Regions from separate parts of the Methylobacterium sp. A54F genome, predicted to be linked through region 2. Evidence: predicted binding sites of a transcription regulator. Region 2 holds the regulator's gene; each other region holds the start of a gene.

The links. The regulator PhoB, encoded in region 2, activates phosphate uptake and scavenging genes when phosphate is short. The targets are predictions, from matches to a motif close to TGTCATNNANCTGTCAT.
Region 1: a site for PhoB is predicted at 2,780-2,796, ahead of ACLBXP_RS10590 (RNA degradosome polyphosphate kinase). Genes of this name have one in related genera too.
Region 3: a site for PhoB is predicted at 2,682-2,698, ahead of ACLBXP_RS05645 (putative 2-aminoethylphosphonate ABC transporter substrate-binding protein). Genes of this name have one in related genera too.
Region 4: a site for PhoB is predicted at 3,229-3,245, ahead of ACLBXP_RS02760 (alkaline phosphatase). Genes of this name have one in related genera too.

The regions. Positions count from the first base shown of each region.
Region 1 covers NZ_JBKFBF010000005.1:202,767-207,868, reverse strand. Annotated here, with positions in the region: gene ppx (exopolyphosphatase) at 1-157, opposite strand, end outside; gene ACLBXP_RS10590 (RNA degradosome polyphosphate kinase) at 300-2,708, opposite strand; gene ACLBXP_RS10585 (outer membrane beta-barrel protein) at 3,016-4,293, shown strand; gene ACLBXP_RS10580 (hypothetical protein) at 4,379-5,101, opposite strand.
Region 2 covers NZ_JBKFBF010000001.1:390,214-395,315, forward strand. Annotated here, with positions in the region: gene pstA (phosphate ABC transporter permease PstA) at 1-432, shown strand, start outside; gene pstB (phosphate ABC transporter ATP-binding protein PstB) at 468-1,286, shown strand; gene phoU (phosphate signaling complex protein PhoU) at 1,319-2,032, shown strand; gene phoB (phosphate regulon transcriptional regulator PhoB) at 2,061-2,762, shown strand; gene ACLBXP_RS01935 (GcrA family cell cycle regulator) at 2,813-3,352, opposite strand; gene ACLBXP_RS01940 (patatin-like phospholipase family protein) at 3,720-4,907, shown strand; gene ACLBXP_RS01945 (TFIIS helical bundle-like domain containing protein) at 4,973-5,101, opposite strand.
Region 3 covers NZ_JBKFBF010000002.1:417,471-422,572, reverse strand. Annotated here, with positions in the region: gene ACLBXP_RS05660 (LysR substrate-binding domain-containing protein) at 1-449, opposite strand, end outside; gene ACLBXP_RS05655 (2-aminoethylphosphonate--pyruvate transaminase) at 559-1,674, shown strand; gene phnX (phosphonoacetaldehyde hydrolase) at 1,702-2,529, shown strand; gene ACLBXP_RS05645 (putative 2-aminoethylphosphonate ABC transporter substrate-binding protein) at 2,748-3,785, shown strand; gene ACLBXP_RS05640 (putative 2-aminoethylphosphonate ABC transporter ATP-binding protein) at 3,849-4,940, shown strand; gene ACLBXP_RS05635 (putative 2-aminoethylphosphonate ABC transporter permease subunit) at 4,937-5,102, shown strand, end outside.
Region 4 covers NZ_JBKFBF010000001.1:551,787-556,888, forward strand. Annotated here, with positions in the region: gene dnaK (molecular chaperone DnaK) at 1-939, shown strand, start outside; gene dnaJ (molecular chaperone DnaJ) at 1,213-2,364, shown strand; gene ACLBXP_RS02755 (class I SAM-dependent methyltransferase) at 2,531-3,169, shown strand; gene ACLBXP_RS02760 (alkaline phosphatase) at 3,391-5,102, shown strand, end outside.

The DNA.
Region 1 (5,102 bases), on a different contig from region 2:
CGTTGTAGAGCGGGGTCGGCGACCGGGTGAGCCCGTCATAGGCGACGAGGCGCACGGAGTTCGAGCCGATGTCGATGATCGCCACCGGCGCGGCGGCGTCCCGGACCAGAGGTTCGGCGGAGTGAGCGAGCATCAGGTTCGCACGGATCGGGCCCAAGGCAAGGCTCCCCCTTAGAGCATCGGCCCGGAAAGGGGAAACGGCCCTCCCGGAAAAGCTCATGCGCAGCAAAGGTCTAGAGGGCCGGGCCGGGTCGTGCCCCCGGTCCGGCGCATCCAGGATGCCCGCCGCCCGTGGCGGCTCAGGCGCGTTGCGCGCGCCGGCTCAGGGCGCGCGGACTCGATTTCTTCGACGACTTGCCCCGCCCGGACAGGCTCGGGTTCGTCATGAAGTACTTGTGCGCGTTGAACGGCTCCTCGCCGTCCACCGGCTGCACGCGCTCGCTGGCGCCCGAGGCCAGGACGCGCCAGCTTTGCCGGTTGTCGAGCAGGTTGGCCAGCATGATCTGGTCCAGAACCTGTTGATGCACGGTGGCGTTGCCGATGGGCAGGAGCGCCTCGACGCGCCGGTCGAGGTTGCGGCTCATCAGGTCCGCGGACGAGATGTAGACGATGGATTTCGGGTGGGGCAGCCCGACGCCGTTGCCGAAGGCGTAGATGCGCCCGTGCTCGAGGAAGCGCCCGACGATCGACTTCACGCGGATCGTCTCCGAGAGGCCCGGGATGCCGGGCCGCAGGCAGCAGATGCCGCGCACCACGCAGTCGATCTGCACCCCGGCCTCCGAGGCATCGTAGAGCGCGTCGATGATCTGCGCGTCGACCAGCGCGTTGCACTTGATCCAGATCGCCGCCGGCCGTCCAGCCTTGGCGTGGGCGATCTCGGCCTCGATGTGCTCCAGGAGGCGGGCCTTGGCGGTGAGCGGCGAGACCGCCATCCGCTCCAGCTCCGCCGGCTCGGCGTAGCCGGTGATGAAGTTGAAGATCCGGCTCACGTCCCGGGCGATGGCGGGGTCCGCCGTGAAGAAGGACAGGTCCGTGTAGATGCGCGCGGTGATCGGGTGGTAGTTGCCGGTGCCGACGTGGCAGTAGGTGACGAGGCGGTCGCCCTCGCGGCGGACCACCATCGAGAGCTTGGCGTGGGTCTTCAGCTCCACGAAGCCGAACACCACCTGCGCGCCGGCCTTCTCGAGGTTGCGCGCCCAGCGGATGTTGGCCTCCTCGTCGAACCGGGCCTTCAGCTCCACCAGGGCGGTGACCGACTTGCCGGCCTCCGCCGCCTCGGCGAGCGCCGCGACGATCGGCGAGTTCGAGGAGGTGCGGTAGAGGGTCTGCTTGATCGCCACCACGTTCGGGTCGCGGGCGGCCTGGGCGAGGAACTGCACCACCGAGTCGAACGACTCGTAGGGATGGTGGACGATGAAGTCCTTCTGGCGGATCGCCGCGAAGACGTCGCCGCCCGATTCCCGGATGCGCTCGGGGAAGCGCGGGTTGTAGGGCTTGAACTTCAGGTCCGGCCGGTCGATCCCGACGATCTGCGACAGCTCGTTCAGCGCCAGCATCCCCTCGACGAGGAAGATCGCGTCCGTGGCGATCTCCAGCTCGTCCGCCACGAAGGCGCGCAGGTCCTCGGGCATGCCGGCCTCGACCTCGAGGCGGATCACCACGCCGCGGCGGCGGCGCTTCAGGGCGCTCTCGAAGTGGAGGACGAGGTCCTCGGCCTCCTCCTCGATCTCGAGGTCGGAATCGCGCACCACCCGGAAGGCGCCCTGCCCCTTCACGAGGTAGCCGGGGAAGAGCCGGGCCGTGAAGGTCACGATCACCTGCTCGATGGCGATGAAGCGGGCGACCGGGTCGCCGCTGCGGTCGGGCAGGCGCACGAAGCGGTCGAGCACGCCCGGCATGCGGATGAGCGCTCGGAGCACCCGGCCGTCGCGGGGCCGCACCAGCATCAGGGCGATCGTCGAGCCGAGGTTCGGGATGAAGGGGAACGGGTGCGCGGGATCGATGGCGAGCGGCGTCAGCACCGGGAAGACGTGGCTGAGGAAGTAGTCCTCGAGCCAGGCCGCGTGCTCCGGGTCGAGGTCGCCGGGCTCGACGAGGTCGATGTCGGCCCCGTGCAGCTCCGCGCGCAGCTCCCGCCAGCGGGCCTGCTGGTCCTCGGCGAGGCGCGCCACCTCGGTGGCGATTCGGGCGAGCTGCTCGGAGGGCGAGAGCCCGTCCTGCGAGGGCACCGTCAGGCCGGCCCGGACCTGATCGTGCAGGCCCGCCACGCGCACCATGAAGAACTCGTCGAGGTTGTTCGCCGAGATCGAGAGGAAGCGCAGCCGCTCCAAGAGCGGGTGGCCGGCATTCGAGGCCTCCTCGAGCACCCGCCGGTTGAACTGCAGCCAGGACAGCTCGCGGTTCACGAATCGCTCCGGGGCGTGGCGCAGCGCCCGGCCCGCCTCCAGGACGTTCTCCCGCGCGGGCGGCTCGACCGCCTCGGCCGCCGGGGCGGCGGCGACGGGCCACTCGTCGGGCTCCTCGGTGACCGGCGCCGCGGGCGCCTCGGCCGGCCGCCGCGTCGTGCGGGCGCCGTGGGCGCGCCGCACCGGCTGGGCCCGGCGCTCCGCCGCCGGCCGCGCGGCCGGACGCTCGGAGGTCCCGCCGGACGCGGCGCCGACCTCCTCGTCCGCTGCCTCGTCCCGTCGCGCCTCGGCGTTCGGATCCATCTCGGACAACGACGCTCCTCCTCGGTATCCTCGTCGGCGAGGCACCCCTAACATGGGCGGGCCCCGCTCATTTGACAGTTCGATGACATTTTTGCCGGCGAACCGGGCCGTCCTGCGCTGGCTCCCCGGCGGCATTCGTCAAGGCTTCGTTAAGGCCACCCCGCGCGGTACGTTGCCGAAATGCCACGTTTCCGAACACAGCGGCGTGAATGCCCAATATCTATGCAATCGCCTAAAAATGGATTTTGCCCTGAGCGGGTCGAGGATGGCAGCTTGACAGTACAACGACGCATCCGAGCTGAGCATCATGGCGCCCCGCATCCTTCTGACCGGCCTGACCGCCGCCCTGCTGTCTTCGGTGTCCGCCTTCGCGGCCGACCTGACCCCGAAGGCCCCCCCGCCCCCGGCAGCGCCGGAGGTCTGCAAGGCCGCGATCACCTTCCCGGCCTTCGGCGGCGTCATCAAGCAGAACCCGAACCCGGCCTGCATCACCACCGCCATCGGCGACATCTACGTCGGCGGCGCCGTGACCGGCTACGCCTACAACTACAGTGACCGGCTGCCGTCGTTCTACACCCCCCTGGTTCCCGGCCAGAACGACGACCGCGTCGCCCGCGTCGACTTCAGCAACGTGCAGGCCTTCATCCAGAAGGCCGACGGCCCGTTCCAGTTCTACGTGCAGACCGGCCTCTACTCGATCCCGGCGCTCGGCTTCCCGACCTTCAGCGCGATCGACCAGACCAACCTGCTGTTCAGCCCGGTGCCGGTGGTGTTCGGCAAGTGGGCGATCAACGACGAGTGGTCGGTGCAGGGCGGCCGCATGCCGACCAACATCGGCTCGGAGCTGGCCTTCACCTTCCAGAACCTGAACATCTCCCGCGGCCTCCTGTTCAACCAGGAGAACATCATCAACCAGGGCGTGCAGGTGAACTACGCGAGCGGCCCGCTCTCGGCCTCGATCGCGGTCACGGACGGCTTCTACTCCGGCGAGCTCAACTGGGTGACGGGCGCGATCACCTACAAGCTCGACGATGCCAACACCATCGGCATCAACGGCGGCACGCACTTCTCGAGCTACAACAACCTCAACCAGAGCGCGCGGTTCTACTACGCCACGCCGCTCACGCTGCAGAACAGCAGCATCGTCAGCGCGAACTACACCTACGCGGCCGGCCCCTGGATCGTGACGCCTTACGTCCAGTACACGAACGTCGAGCGCAACGGCATCATCCCGCTCGCCGGCGCCGAGACCTTCGGCGGCGCCATCCTGGCGAGCTACGCCTTCACGGACAACTTCGCGCTGGCCGGCCGCTTCGAGTACATCGCCCAGAGCGGCAACCGCTTCCTGCAGGACACCACCAACGTGCTCTACGGGTCGGGCAGCTCGGCCTACTCGTTCACGATCACCCCGACCTTCACCTTCGACCGGTTCTTCATCCGCGGCGAGTACTCGCACGTCGAGCTGGTGGACTTCGTGCGCGGCGACCTCGCCTTCGGCGGCGTCACCCCCGGCCTCGGCTTCGGCCCCCTCGGCAACAAGCGGGGCCAGGACCGCTACATGGTCGAGACCGGCTTCACCTTCTGAACCGTCCGACCCCTCACGGCTTCGAGGGCCGCTCCCGCACCGCGGGGGCGGCCCTCGGCGTTTCGGCATCGCTGGTGCCGGCCGGTCAGCCCTCGTCCTCGGCGTCGCCGCCGAGCCCGAGGCGCTCCAGCACGGCGAGCGCCAGCGGCCGGGTGATGCGGCGGTGCCGGCCGAGGGCGTCCCGGTCGAGCTCGGCCACGACCGCGCGGGCCCGCCCCAGGGAGCGGTCGATGCGCAGGGCCACGGCATCGACGACGCCGAGGTCCACCACGAGCTGCCGGTCCACGAACAGCTTGACGAGGACGGCCCGCAGCAGGGCGTCGTCGGGCGGCAGGATCTCGGCGCCCGGCGCGAGGCGCAGGCGCGAGCGCAGGTCCGGGGTTGCGAGGCCGATCGCCTCCACCGCGAGCGCGCTCGTCAGCAGCACGGCGCAGGCCCGCTCCCGCGCGAGGTTGAGCAGGTGGAACAGGGCGGCCTCGTCGCGCCCCTCCGGCCGGTGGATGTCCTCCACCACCAGGGCCCCGTTCGAGACGAGGTGGGTCGGGTCGGCCCCCTGAATCGCGGCCGCCGGCACCGTCCAGGCGTGGGCGCGCGTCGCCCAGATCGAGGCGAGGTGGCTCTTGCCGCTGCCCATCGGGCCGGTGAGGAGCAGCACCGTGTCGGGCCAGTCCGGCCAGGCCTCCACCAGCCCGTAGGCCGCCTCGTTGGCGGGGCCGACCAGGAAGTCCTCGCGGCCGTAGCGCGGGTCGAGGGGCAGGTCGAAGGCGAGCTGCCGGGGGGGCGCGTTCTCGCGCTTCGGGTCCGTCATG
Region 2 (5,102 bases):
GCCGGCGGCGTGGCGCTCGCCATCATCGCGACGCCCGTGATCGTGCGCACCACCGAGGACATGCTCCGCCTCGTGCCCGGCACCCTGCGCGAGGCCGGCGCCGCCCTCGGCGCCCCGCCGTCGCGGGTGATCATGAGCGTCACCTGGCGCGCCGCCTCGGCGGGCGTCGTCACCGGCATCATCCTGGCGCTCGCCCGCATCGCCGGCGAGACGGCGCCGCTCCTGTTCACCGCGCTCAACAACAACTCGTGGTTCAACGCCAACCTGCTCGGCGGCGTCCCGAACCTGCCGGTGATGATCTACCAGTTCGCGCTGTCGCCCTATCCGAACTGGCAGGGCCTCGCCTGGGCCGGCGCCCTCCTCATCACCGTGACGATCCTCGCTCTCTCGATCGTCGCCCGCCTCGTGATCAAGCCCCAGCGCGCGCGCTGAAGGCCCCGCAAAGGACGTCCCCCATGAGTGCTCCCATGAGTGCCGCCCCGACCATGACGGCCCCGCCCATCGGCGCCAATACTCATGCCGACGAGGGCGCTCCCGTGCGCATCGCCGTGAAGGACCTGAACTTCTACTACGGCGGCTTCCACGGCCTGAAGGGCATCAACCTCGACTTCCACGACCGGCAGGTGACCGCGCTGATCGGGCCCTCGGGCTGCGGGAAGTCGACGCTGCTGCGCACCTTCAACCGGATCTACAGCCTCTACCCCGAGCAGCGCGCCGAGGGGCAGATCCTCCTCGACGGGCAGAACATCCTCGACCCGAAGGTCGACCTCAACGAACTGCGCGCCCGTGTCGGCATGGTCTTCCAGAAGCCCACGCCCTTCCCGATGTCGATCTACGACAATGTCGCCTTCGGTCTGCGCCTCTACGAGCGCCTGCCCAAGGCCGAGCTCGACCGGCGCGTCGAGGAATCGCTTCGCAAGGCCGCGCTGTGGGATGAGGTGAAGGACAAGCTCAAGCAGCCGGGCACCGGCCTGTCGGGCGGCCAGCAGCAGCGCCTCTGCATCGCCCGCACGGTGGCCCAGCGCCCGGAGGTGATCCTGTTCGACGAGCCGACCTCGGCCCTCGACCCGATCTCGACGGGGCGCATCGAGGAGCTGATCGAGCAGCTCCGCTCCGAGTTCACCATCGCCATCGTGACCCACAACATGCAGCAGGCGGCCCGCATCTCGCAGTTCACCGCCTTCATGTACCTCGGCGAGCTGGTCGAGTTCGGGCCGACGAACCGCATCTTCATGAACCCGACGAAGCGCCAGACCCAGGACTACATCACCGGCCGCTTCGGCTGATCCAGCCCGAGGTTGAGCGAGGAGCCGACCGGATGCCCGACCACATCGTCAAATCCTACGATGCCGACCTCGACGACCTGCGCCGCTCGATCTCCGAGATGGGCGGCGTGGCCGAGAAGATGATGACCGACGCCACCGACGCGCTGGTGCGCCGGGACAGCGTCCTCGCCCAGGCCGTGATCGCGGCCGACAAGCGCCTCGACGTGCTCCAGCGCCAGATCGAGGAGGGGGCGGTGCTGCTCATCGCCCGCCGCCAGCCGCTTGCCATCGACCTGCGGGAGACCATCTCGGCGATCCGCGTCTCGGGCGACCTGGAGCGCATCGGCGACCTCGCCAAGAACATCGCCAAGCGCGTCGTGGCGATCAGCGACCAGCCGCAGGCCCAGAAGATCGTCGTCGGCGTCCAGCACATGAGCGACCTCGTGCAGGAGCAGCTCAAGGACGTGCTCGACGCCTACGCGAGCCGGGACACCACGGCCGCGCACGACGTGTGGGAGCGCGACGGGGCGATCGACGCCCTCTACAACTCCCTGTTCCGCGAGCTCCTGACCTACATGATGGAGGATCCGCGCAACATCTCGTTCTGCACGCACCTCCTGTTCTGCGCCAAGAACGTCGAGCGCATCGGCGACCACACCACCAACATCGCCGAGACGATCCACTATCTCGCCACCGGCGAGACGGTGGCCGGCGACCGGCCCAAGAACGACGCCTCGAACTACGCGACCGTCACGCCGCAGGCGTGAGGCGCCCTCGGACACGACGACCGCGCGCATGAGTACCCGGATCCTGATCGTGGAGGACGAGGAGGCCTTGACCCTCCTCCTCCGCTACAACCTCGAAGCCGAGGGCTTCACGGTGGACAGCGCCGTGCGGGGCGACGAGGCGGACGTGCTCCTGCGCGAGCAGCTGCCGGACCTGATCCTCCTCGACTGGATGCTGCCGGGCCTCTCGGGGATCGAGCTGTGCCGGCGCATCCGGGCGCGGCGGGAGAGCGAGCGCCTGCCGATCATCATGCTCACGGCCCGCGGCGAGGAGGGGGACCGGGTGCGGGGCCTCGGCACCGGCGCCGACGACTACATCGTGAAGCCATTCTCGGTGCCGGAGCTTCTCGCCCGGGTCCGGGCCCTGCTGCGCCGCGCCAAGCCGGCCCACGTGGCGAGCCTCCTGGTGGCCGGCGACATCGAGCTCGACCGGGTGAGCCACCGGATCCGCCGCTCGGGCCGCGAGATCCATCTCGGACCGACCGAGTTCAAGCTCCTCGAATTCCTGATGCAGAGCCCTGGCCGGGTCTTTTCCCGCGAGCAGCTCCTCGACGGCGTCTGGGGCCACGACGTCTACATCGACGAGCGCACCGTCGACGTCCATGTCGGGCGCCTGCGCAAGGCCATCAACCGCCCGCGCCAGTCCGATCCGATCCGCACGGTGCGGGGCTCGGGCTACTCCTTCGACGAGATGTTCTCGGGAGCGGCGTGAGGCACTGCCGTCCTTCCCCGCGGCGCGGGGAAGGGGAGGCGCCGAAACCCTTACCGGAAGCCCGCGACGCGACGGTCGCGCTTGCGCTCGGCCGCGGGCTGGTAGGCGATCTGGGCGTGATGCGTGCAGTAGGGCAGGCCCGTGATCGAGCGGGCGCCGCAGAAGCGGAATTCCGGCGTCGTCGGATCGCCCATCGGCCAACGGCACATCGACTCGCGCAGATCCATGATGGTCACCCGCTCGGAGACGGCGAGGGCCACGGGCTCGGCCGCGGCCGGCGGGGCGGGCGGGAAGTCCGGGGTTGGCCGGTGCGCGGTGATCGTCGCCACGGGCTCCGGCATCTCGCTCTCGACGACCTCGACGGCGGCGACCTCGGCCTCGTCCTCGCGACCGCGGCGACGCCCCCCGGCGGCCTCGGCCCCCGGCTTCACGCGGCCCGCGAGACCCAGGCGGTGGACCTTGCCGATCACGGCGTTGCGCGTGACGCCGCCGAGCTGGGCTGCGATCTTGCTCGCGCTCTGGCCCTCTTCCCAGAGCCGGCGCAGCAGCTCGACGCGTTCGTCCGTCCAGCTCAGGCTCGCTTCGATCATCACCCCCTCCGCCCAACGATCATGCCGCGACGCGAACGCGTCTCCTCATCCGGCAAGCATCGATCCGCGCGAGCGGGCCGGCCGGTGGGAAGCACATCGATTCACGCCACTGATGATGGCCGCCACGGGTGGACCCCACGGCGACGGTCAGAACCTACAGGACGGCTCGCCGCCGATGCAAGCGCCCACGCTCCACACCGCGCCGGGGCCCGTCCGGTTTCCACCGGCAATGGCCGGCCGCCATCGTGGCATTCCGGCACCACTCGGGATGCGACTGCGCGTTGCAGCGTTGGCGCCGGAACGGTACAATGGCCAAGCTCGTTCTGGGCATGAGCGCCCGCAAGCTTGAGCGATTGGGACCCTGGCGATGTCGCGTCGGATCGGATGGATGCGCGGGTTCCTCGCGCTCTGCGCGGCAGGCCCGCTGGCCGCCTGCTCGTCGCTGCCGCGCACGCCCTACAGCGCCGAGCAGGCGGCCTACGCGAGCGTGCCGGGCATCCCCAACGCGCGCGCCTTCTCGGACGCCTCGGCCGAAACCTTCACGGAGATGGCGGGACGACCGGAGGCGCAGCGCAAGGGCTTTTCGTATCTCGCCCTCTCGGGCGGCGGCGGCGACGGGGCCTACGGCGCGGGCGTCCTCAACGGCTGGACGGCCTCGGGCACGCGCCCCGAGTTCTCGCTGGTCTCCGGCGTCAGCACGGGCGCCCTCATCGCGCCCTTCGCCTTCCTGGGCCCGGCCTACGATTCCTACCTGACGGACATCTACACGAGCGGCGTCGCCGAGACCCTGGTGCAGGCGCCGAGCCTCGCCAACGTGCTGTTCGGCTCCGGCCTGTTCGGCGACGGACGCCTGCGCGACCTGATCGGCCGCTACGTCACGCCGGACCTCCTCGCGGCCGTGGCGGCCGAGCACGCGAAGGGCCGGCGCCTCCTCGTCGTCACCACGAACCTCGACTCGCAGCGCGCGGTGATCTGGAACATGGGCGCGATCGCGGCGAGCGGCGCGCCGAACGCGGTCGATCTCTTCCGCGACGTGCTCACAGCCTCGGCGAGCATCCCGGCGGTGTTCCCGCCGCAGCTGATCGACGTGAGCGCGGGCCCGAGCGCGTTCCAGGAACTCCACGTCGACGGCTCGGTGGTCACCCCGGTCTTCACCCTGCCGCAGTCGTTCCTGCTGCGGGACGGGCGCCTGCGCACCAACGGGCGGGCCAACATCTACGTCGTGATCAACGGCCGCCTGGAGCCGGAATTCGACGTGACGCGCAACAACACGCTCTCGATCGTCGAGCGCTCCTTCACCACGGGCAGCCGCGCCCGGAGCCGCGCGGCGCTGGCCACCACCTACGCCTTCACCCGGGCGAACGGCATCGGCTTCAACCTGACCTACATCGACGAGCGCGCCCCGACGACGAGCACCGCCCGCGGCTTCGACACGGCCTACATGCGCAGCCTTTACCAAGCCGGCTACGACAAGGCGCGCCTGGGCGCGTTCTGGGAACACACGATCCCCGTGGCGCCGGTGGTGAAGGCCGCCATCGCCAACGTGGCGCAGTAGGGCGGACCGCCGCGACGGGGCGCGGCGAGCCGGACCCGAGGCTGGCCCGGCTCGCGCCCGCGGGCCTACTTGCGCAGGATCTTGGTGACGAGGCGCCCGATGGGCGTGCTCGAACTCGCGTTGCGGTCATCCCGGTCGAGGGGGCGGTTCTCGTTGCCGAGCAGCTTGGTGACGATGCGTCCGATCAGGCTCATG
Region 3 (5,102 bases), on a different contig from region 2:
GGGTGCGGCTCCGCCTCGGTGAGAACCGCTATGCTCGCCCGCTCGGCGAGGAGCGCATCGCGGGTCTCGGCGGCGTTGCCGAGGACGAGGCCGACGACGACGCCGGGGTGCCGGGCGCGCAGACGCGCCAGCAGTGGCATCACGATGTGCGGGCTGTCCACCGCGATGTCCAGCCGGCCGGTCGCGAGTGTCCGGTTGGCCTCCAGCAGATCCTCCGCCTGCTCCACGAGTCCAAACAGCGGGCCGGTCAGCTCCGCGAGCGCGCGCCCCTGCGGCGTCAGCTCGGCGCTTCGGCCGGCGCGGCGGAACAGCACGAGGTCGTAGTGGGCCTCCAGCGCCTTGATGTGGCCGGTCACCGCCGGCTGGCTGATGCAGAGCCGGGCGGCGGCGCGGGTGAAGCTGCCCTCCCGCGAGACGGCGTCGAAGGCCCGGAGCTGGAACAGGTTCATCGCGACCGATCGGCGAGACTGATGCGTGACATCACGACAAACGATTTGATCTGATGGCTCGCCCGAACACAAGATGCGTCTCCCGGAACCGCCACGCCGAGGCAGGACGATGATGACCGCAGCGCCCGCGCCCATCCTGCTGACGCCCGGCCCGCTCACCACCTCGGAGCGGACCAAGGCCGCGATGCTGACGGACTGGGGGTCCTGGGACGGCAGCTTCAACGCCCTCACGGCGCGCCTCTGCGATGCCCTGGTGGCGGTGGCGGGCGGCACCGGCAGCCACGTCTGCGTGCCGCTCCAGGGCAGCGGAACCTTCGCGGTGGAGGCGGCGGTGGGCACGTTCGTGCCGCGCGCGGGCAAGATCCTCGTCTGCATCAACGGAGCCTACGGCAAGCGCCTCGCGAAGATCTGCGAGGCGCTCGGGCGCCCGTTCGTGACGCACGAGACCGCCGAGGACGTGCCGACCTCCGCCGGGGACGTGGCCCGCATCCTGGCGGCGGACCGCGCCATCACCCACGTCGGGCTCATCCACTGCGAAACCTCGACCGGCATCCTCAACCCGCTCGAAGAGATTGCGCAGGTCGTGGCCGAGGCCCGGCGCGGGCTCATCGTGGATGCGATGAGCTCCTTCGGAGCGCTCCCGATCGACGCGAAGCGGGTGCCCTTCGAGGCGCTGATCGCCGCGTCCGGCAAGTGCCTGGAAGGCGTGCCCGGCATGGGCTTCGTGATCGCCCGCGCCGGGGCGCTGGAGAAGGCGGCCGGCAACTGCGCCTCGCTCGCGCTCGACCTGCACGACCAGCACACCTACATGCAGCGCACCGGCCAGTGGCGCTTCACGCCGCCGACCCACGTGGTGGCGGCCCTCCACGAGGCGCTCCTCCAGTATGACGAGGCGGGCGGGCTCCCCGCCCGGCACGATCGCTACGCGGCCAATTGCGCCGCCCTGATCGGCGGCATGGAGCGCCTCGGCTTCCGCAGCTTCCTCGCGCCGGAGATCCAGGCGCCGATCATCGTGACGTTCCACGCGCCGCGGGACGGCCGCTACCGCTTCGTGGACTTCTACGAGGCCGTGCGGCGGCGCGGCTTCATCCTCTACCCCGGCAAGCTCACGCAGGTGGAGACCTTCCGGGTCGGCTGCATCGGCGCCATCACGCCGGACGACATCGACCGCGCGGTGGCGGCGGTGGCCGACGCGCTGGCCGAGTTCGGCATCGACCACATCTGACGCGGCGCCTTCCGGAGAGCGAACCCCATGGCTTATCAACCGCCGCGCCGGCTGCAGGCCGCGATCCTGGACTGGGCCGGGACGGTCGTCGATTTCGGCTCCTTCGCGCCGACCCAGATCTTCGTCGAGGCGTTCGGCGAGTTCGGGGTCCCGGTGAGCCTCGCGGAGGCGCGCGGGCCCATGGGCATGGGCAAGTGGGACCACATCCGGACCCTCCTGAACGACCCGGCCATCGCCGCCCGCTACGCCGAGCATCATGGGCGCGCGGCCACCGACGACGACGTGACCGCGATCTACGAGCGCTTCATGCCGCTGCAGATCGAGAAGATCGCCGAGCATTCCGCCGTGATCCCGGGCGCGCTCGACGCGATCGCAGCCCTGCGGGCACGCGGGCTGAAGATCGGCTCGTGCTCGGGCTACCCCGGGCGGGTGATGGAGCGGGTGGTGGCGCTCGCGAAGACCAACGGCTACGAGGCCGACCACGTGGTGGCGACGGACGCGGTTCCGAACGGCCGGCCGCACCCGGCCCAGGCGCTCGCCAACGTCATCGCGCTCGGCATCGAGGACGTCGCCGCCTGCGTGAAGGTCGACGACACGGTGCCGGGCATCCTGGAAGGGCGCCGGGCCGGCATGTGGACCGTGGCGCTCACCTGCTCGGGCAATGCGCTGGGTCTGACCTACGACGCCTTCCGGGCGACCCCGCCCGAGCGCCTGGCCGCCGAGCGCCAGCGCATCGCCGGCCTGTTCGCGGATTCGCGTCCGCACTTTCTGATCGACACGATCGCCGAGCTTCCGGGCGTCGTCGAGGACATCAACGGGCTGCTGGCCGCCGGGCGCATGCCCCAGGCCTGCTGATCCGCGCCCTTCCCGGGGCGATACCCTGCGAACCCGCTCGCTTACGGCGAGCGGGTGCGTCGCCGTGCCATGTTCTATTTCAGCGCTGATCGGAAAGACTGCACAAGAACTGATCGCACACTGCAAAAATACCGGACTTGGCAGGTGGATCTTGTATTTATACTGTCACAGTCGCGGCCCTAAAAGCGCCCGGACACGAACGGAACGGAGCGTCGACCATGAGAGCCCTCGCATTTCTCGGCACAGCCCTGGCACCGGCCCTCGGCTTGGCGCTGGCGCTTGCGGGGCCGGCGGCCGCGGCCGAGCGGACCAAGCTCACGGTCTACACGGCGCTCGAGAACGATCAGCTCGGACCGTTCAAGAGCGCCATCGAGCGGGCGGTCCCCGAGGTCGAGGTGGTCTGGGTCCGGGACTCGACGGGCGTCATCACGGCCCGGTTCCTGGCCGAGAAGGACAACCCCCGCGCCGACCTCGTGATCGGTCTCGCCGCCTCGAGCCTCCTGATGTTCGAGAAGCAGGGCCTGCTCGCGGCCTACCAGCCCAAGGGCGCGGACGCCCTCAAGGCGAGCTTCCGTGACCCGACCCCGCCCTACAGCTGGACCGGGATGGACGCGTATCTGGGCGTCGTCTGCTTCAACACGGCGGAGGCCGAGAAGGACGGCGTCAAGGCGCCGGAGCGGTGGGCCGACCTGCTGCAGCCCGCGCTCAAGGGCAAGGTGGTGATGCCCCACCCCGCCTCCTCGGGCACCGGCTACCTGATGGTGGCGGGCTGGCTGCAGGGCATGGGCGAGGAGGCCGGCTGGGCCTACATGGACAAGCTGCACGAGAACATCGCCGCCTACCTGCATTCGGGCTCGGCACCCTGCGTGCAGGCCGCGCGCGGCGAGCGCGTCGCCGGGCTCTCCCTCGACATGCGCGGCGCCTCCGAGACGACCAAGGGCGCGCCCCTCGCCGTGATCGTGCCGGCGGATGGCACCGGCTGGGACGAGGAGGCCATGGCGGTGGTGGCGACCTCCAAGCAGCCGGAGCTGGCCCGCAAGGTCGCCGACTGGGGCGCCACCAAGGCGGCGAGCGAGCTCTACGCCAAGAGCTACGCGATCGTCGCTTACCCGGGCGTGCAGAATACCCCGCCGAACTATCCGGCCAATGCCGAAGCGGCGATGATCAAGAACGACCTGGCCTGGATGGCGGACAATCGCGAGCGCATCCTGGCGGAATGGTCGCGCCGCTACGAATCGAAGGCGGCCAAGAAGTAGGCCCCGGCCGCCACGCGGCCGTCGCACGGCGGACGATTCCGGCAGGACAGCAAGAGCCCGAGCATGACGATCCGCGATCCGGACCCGTTCCTGAAAGTCTCCGGCCTGTCGAAGTCGTTCGGCAGCTTCCGGGCGCTTTACGACATCGACCTCGCCATCGGCCGCGGCGAGTTCGTCTGCTTCCTCGGCCCGTCCGGCTGCGGGAAGACCACCCTGCTGCGGCTGATCGCGGGGCTCGACCGGCAGGATGCGGGCCGGATCGAGCTCGGCGGCGTCGACGTCTCGCGCGCGCCGCCCGCCGAGCGCGACTTCGGCATCGTGTTCCAGTCCTACGCCCTGTTCCCGAACCTGACGGTCGGCGCCAACGTCGCCTACGGGCTCGTCAACCGGCGGATGAAGCGGGCGCGCATCGAGGCCCGCGTCGCCGAACTCCTCGACCTCGTCGGGCTGCCGGACCAGGCGCGGAAGTACCCCGTGCAGCTCTCCGGCGGGCAGCAGCAGCGCGTGGCGCTGGCCCGCGCGCTCGCGACCTCCCCGTCACTCCTCCTTCTCGACGAGCCGCTCTCGGCCCTCGATGCGAAGGTGCGCACGCGGCTGCGCGAGGAGATCCGCCACCTCCAGAGGCGCCTCGGCATCACGACCGTGATGGTCACGCACGACCAGGAGGAGGCGCTCGCCATGGCCGACCGGGTGGTGGTGATGAACCGCGGCGGGGTCGAGCAGGTCGGCTCCCCGCAGGCCATCTACCAGAACCCGGCCTCGGCCTTCGTGGCCGACTTCATCGGCGCCATGACCTTCCTCAACGCCACGGTCGCGGAGGCCGGCGGCGTGCGCGTCGGCCTGGTCGACCTGCGCTGCGCGAGCGGCGGCTTTCATCCGGGCAGCCCGATCCGCCTCGGCTTCCGGCCCGAGGAGATCCGCGTTGGCAACGTGGCGCCGACCGACGTCAACGCCCTGGAGGTCCGGGTGCGCAGCCTGGAATTCCTGGGGTCCTTCTACCGGATGCGGCTGGAGCCGAGCCGCGATCTCGGCGGCTCCCTCGTCGCCGACGTGTCCGCGAACCTGCGCGGCGACCTCGGCCTCGCCGAGGGACAGTTCCTGCACGTCGCGCTGCCGCCGCAGGCCCTGCGGGCGTTCCCGGCGGTCACCGCGTGAGCACGGCGATGGTCGGCGGCACCGCACCCCTCGCCCTGCCGCAGCAGGCCGCCGCCGCGCCGCGGCGCGTGCCGGAGGCGCTGGTCGCCGGACTGCTGATCGCCGGGCTCGCGGCCCTGCTGCTGCTGATCATCGCCGCACCCCTGGCGAGCCTCCTGGTGA
Region 4 (5,102 bases), 160 kb from region 2:
GAGGTGGACGAGGTGGTGCTGGTCGGCGGCATGACCCGCATGCCGAAGGTCCAGGAGGTCGTGAAGGCCTTCTTCGGGAAGGAGCCCCACAAGGGCGTCAACCCCGATGAGGTCGTGGCGATCGGCGCCGCCGTCCAGGCGGGCGTGCTCCAGGGCGACGTGAAGGACGTGCTCCTCCTCGACGTCACCCCGCTCTCCCTCGGCATCGAGACGCTGGGCGGCGTGTTCACCCGGCTCATCGACCGCAACACCACCATTCCGACGAAGAAGTCGCAGACTTTCTCGACGGCCGAGGACAACCAGAACGCGGTCACCATCCGGGTCTTCCAGGGTGAGCGCGAGATGGCGGCCGACAACAAGCTGCTCGGCCAGTTCGATCTCGTCGGCATCCCGCCGGCGCCCCGCGGCATGCCGCAGATCGAGGTGACCTTCGACATCGACGCCAACGGCATCGTCAACGTGACGGCCAAGGACAAGGCGACGAACAAGGAGCACCAGATCCGCATCCAGGCCTCGGGCGGCCTGTCCGACGCCGACATCGAGAAGATGGTCAAGGACGCCGAGGCCAACGCCGAGGCCGACAAGAAGCGCCGCGAACTCGTCGAGGTGAAGAACCAGGGCGAGAGCCTGATCCACGCCACCGAGAAGTCGGTTGCGGAGTACGGCGACAAGGTCTCGGCGGCCGACAAGGGCGGCATCGAGACGGCGATCACCGCGCTCAAGACCGCGCTCGAGGGCGAGGACGTCGAGACCATCAAGGCCCGCACCACGGACCTGATGCAGGCCTCGATGAAGCTCGGCGAGGCCATGTACGCCGCGAGCCAGGCGGCCGGTCCCGAGGGTGCCGCCGAGGCGGCCGCGGGCGCCGAGAAGAAGGACGACGTCATCGACGCCGACTTCCAGGAGGTCGACGAGAAGGACCAGAAGAAGCGGGCCTGATCGGGCCCGTACCCTATGCCGAAACGCGGGGCCGGAGCGATCCGGCCCCGCCTTTGCTTGGGCGGCCGGCCTCGCATCGGCGGAGCCGGCGCCCGGGCCGCCCAGGCGCGCAACGGCGGGGGCGCCCGGCCCAGGGGCGGATGTCCGGGATGAGGATTTTGACCAACCGGCACGGGTGCGTGATAGAGCCCCTGATCCGGATCGTTGCACGAATCGGCCGACCGCCCCGCCGCGCGCAGGCAGGGCGCACGTGAAGGACCCTCGAGGGCAGGTATGTCGAAGCGGGACTATTACGAGATCCTGGGGGTCGTGAAGACCGCCACGGACGGCGAGATGAAGACCGCCTTCCGCAAGCTCGCCATGACCTATCATCCGGACCGCAATCCCGGCGACAAGGAAGCCGAGATCAAGTTCAAGGAGATCAACGAGGCCTATCAGTGCCTCTCCGACGGCCAGAAGCGCGCCGCCTACGACCGCTTCGGCCACGCGGCCTTCAGCCAGGGCGCGGGCGGGGCCGGCCCCGGATTCGGCAACGAGTTCGGCGACTTCATGTCGGACATCTTCGACAACTTCTTCGGGGACGGCCGCGGCCAGACCCGCGGGCGCGGCGGCCAGCCGGGCCGCGAGCGCGGCGCGGACCTGCGCTACAACCTCGAGATCACCCTGGAGGAGGCGTTCGCGGGCAAGGCCGAGACCATCCGCATCCCGACCTCCGTCACCTGCGACGTCTGCGCGGGCTCGGGCGCCAAGGCCGGCTCGAAGCCCCGGACATGCCCGACCTGCGCGGGATACGGGCGCGTGCGGGCCGCTCAGGGCTTCTTCGCCATCGAGCGCACCTGCCCGAACTGCCACGGCCGCGGCGAGGTGATCGACGATCCCTGCCCGAACTGCGCCGGCGCCGGCCGGGTCAACCGCGAGCGCACCCTCTCGATCAACGTGCCGGCGGGCGTCGACGACGGCCTGCGCATCCGCCTCGCGGGCGAGGGCGAGAGCGGCCTGCGCGGAGGCCCGTCCGGCGACCTCTACGTCTTCCTCTCGATCAAGCCGCACGAGTTCTTCCAGCGGGACGGGGCGGACCTGTTCTGCCGCGTGCCGATCTCGATGGTGACGGCGGCGCTCGCCGGCGAGATCACCGTGCCGGTGATCGACGGCTCGCAGACGGAGGTGCGCATCCCCGCCGGCACCCAGACGGCCAAGCAGTTCCGCATCAAGGGCAAGGGCATGCCGGTGCTGCGCTCGCGCGAGGTGGGGGACCTCTACATCCAGGTCTTCGTCGAGACGCCCCAGAACCTCACCAAGCGCCAGCGCGAACTCCTTCAGGAGTTCGACCAGACCGCCTCGGACGAGAACCACCCGGAGAGCGCCGGCTTCTTCTCCAAGGTGCGTGACTTCTTCGACGGCTTCGGCGGCTCGGCGCGCCAGTGAGTTCGAGCCCCCGGATCCAATCGGGGCCTGTCCGGTTATGGAGAGGCCGGCTTTCCGTGGCCGCGCAGGCACGCCAAGGTGCTATGCGCGCGCCTCGCCTTGACTGTAAGAAGCCTTTCGTCGTCTAGCCTGCAAAGACGCCACCCCAGAACGAGGGACTACGGTCTTGCCGCCGTTACGCCGTTCCAGCGCGAAAGCCTTGGCCGCAACCGGGAACCTGCGGGCGCAGCGACGCGACGGGCTCGACGACGAGGCGCGCTTCCTGCGTTCCTGGTTCGAGCGGCCCCTCGTCACCGGCGCGGTCACGCCCTCGGGGCGGCTCCTCGCCCGCACCATGGCGGCCTTCGTCGACCCGGCCCTCGACGGCCCGGTCGTGGAACTCGGACCCGGCACCGGCCCGGTGACCGAGGCGCTGATCCGGCGCGGCGTCTCGGCCGAGCGACTGATCCTCGTGGAGTTCAACCCCGATTTCTGCGAGCTGCTGCGCCGCCGCTTTCCCGGCGTGACGGTGCTGCGGGGCGATGCCTACAACATCCGCGAGACGGTGGGCGCCCTGCTCGACCGGCCGGCTGCCGCGACCGTGTCGAGCCTGCCGCTGTTCACCAAGCCCCTGGAGCAGCGCCTCGATCTTCTCAACACCGCCCACGACCTGATGCATCCGGGCGCCCCCTTCGTGCAGTTCACCTACGCCGTGGTACCGCCGATCCCGGCCCGCTGCGCCGCGGGCAGCTACACGGCGAGCGGGTCCAACCGGGTCTGGCTCAACCTGCCGCCGGCCCGGGTCTGGGCCTACCGCCGGCCCTGAGCTGCGCGCCTCGCGCTTTTCGTTAATTTGCGTTGAATTCCTCGGGTCGATAGCCGGCGCTTCATCCGGCTGTCGCACGCCGCCGCAATACCGTTTCCGGATGTTTCCGGCCCGGATCCCCCGGCGCCCGATCCACCTCGCGAATCAGGGTTGCGGCGACCGGGAGCCCTCACGGGATCCGGAACGGGAGCGTGCGCCCGCATTAGGAAGCGCTCGATCCCATGGCCACCGCCGGTCCCGTCCGCAACGTCATCGTCATGATCGCCGACGGCGCGGGCTTTAACACGCTCGAAGCCACGCGCCTCTACCTCCAGGGCCTCGCCTCGGGCGACCCGCGCGCCGGCATCGCCGGCCGCTCGCTGGTGGCGGACGGCCCCGGTTTCACGGCGACCGCCCAGTCGGTCTACCCCCTCGACAACCGCACGACGCCGGTCCCGGGTGACCTCGGCCTCGCCCAGAACCCCGCTGTGGTCTACGACCCCGCTCGCAACTACGACTTCGCGCCGGCCGCCGGCACCGACCCGAACGGCCAGCCCCGGGCGTTTGCCGGCTACGAGTGGAACCGCAACACCTATCCGGACTCGGGCAACACCGCCTCGTCCATCGCCACCGGCGACAAGACCTACAACAACGCCATCGACGTCGACGGCAACGGCGCCGAGCTCTACTCGATCGCCGAGCTCGCCCACCAGCGGGGCCTCGCCACCGGCGTCGTCACCACCGTGCAGTTCTCCGACGCGACCCCCTCCGCCCTCGGCGGCGCCCACAACATCTCACGCGCCAACGCCAACCAGATCGCGCTGGAGATGTTCGCGACCGGGACCCTCGACGTGATCGGGGGGACCGGCAACCCGGACTACGACGACAACGGCCGCCTGCGCGCCACCGCCAACTACCAGTGGATCAGCCCGGAGCTGTGGGGCGCGCTGAAGAGCGACACCTTCCGCTCGCAGGACGGCCAGAGCTGGCAGCTCCTGCAGGACCGCGCGTCGATCCGGGCGGCCGGCACCGGCACGCCCACCACCGAGCGCCTCGCGATGATCACGCAGGCCTTCACGTCGAGCAACTTCAACCGCGACGGCGCGGCGGCGGCCAACGCCACCGAGGTGCCCTTCAGCGTGCCGCGCCTCGAGACCTCGCCGACGCTCTCCGAGCTGTCCCGCGCCGCGCTGAACCGCCTCGGCCAGGACCCGGACGGCATGTACCTGATGATCGAGGGCGGCGCCGTCGACCGTGCCATGCACGCGAACAACCGCGGCCGCATGATCGAGGAGTACATCGACTTCAACGACGCGGTGCGCACGGTGGTCGACTACATCAACGCCCCCGAGAGCGCCGCGACCTTCGACGACACGCTCCTCATCGTCACCGCCGACCACGACCACCTGTTCTTCGGGCCCGAGGGCGCCACCATCCCCTACCAGCCCGTTCAGCCGGACCGGAACGGCGATGGCGTGCCGGAGGGCCTGTTCTTCTCCACCAACCACTCGAACCAGGTGATCCCGCTCTTCGCCGCGGGCGCCGGCTCGGCGCAGCTCACCCAGCTCGCCGACCAGCGCGACAGCTTCGTCAACGCCCAGGGGCAGACGGTCGGCAGCGGCCGCGCCTTCACGGACGAGGCCGAGCTCGGCGACTACCTCCTGGCGCAGCTCCGCCTCGGCGTGACGCAGGTCTCCGAGGGCAACGACAACCTGATCGGCACCGACGCGGGCGATCGCCTCGACGGCCGCGGCGGCAACGACGTCATGGACGGGCGCGCCGGCAGCGACACGCTGGCCGGCGGCGGCGGCAACGACCTCATCGTCGGCGCGGCCGGGGCCGACCTGATCACCGGCAACCAGGGCACCGACGCCCTCTACGGCAACCAGGGGGCCGACACGCTGTTCGGCGGGCAGGGCGCCGACACCCTCTACGGCGGCCAGGACGGCGACTA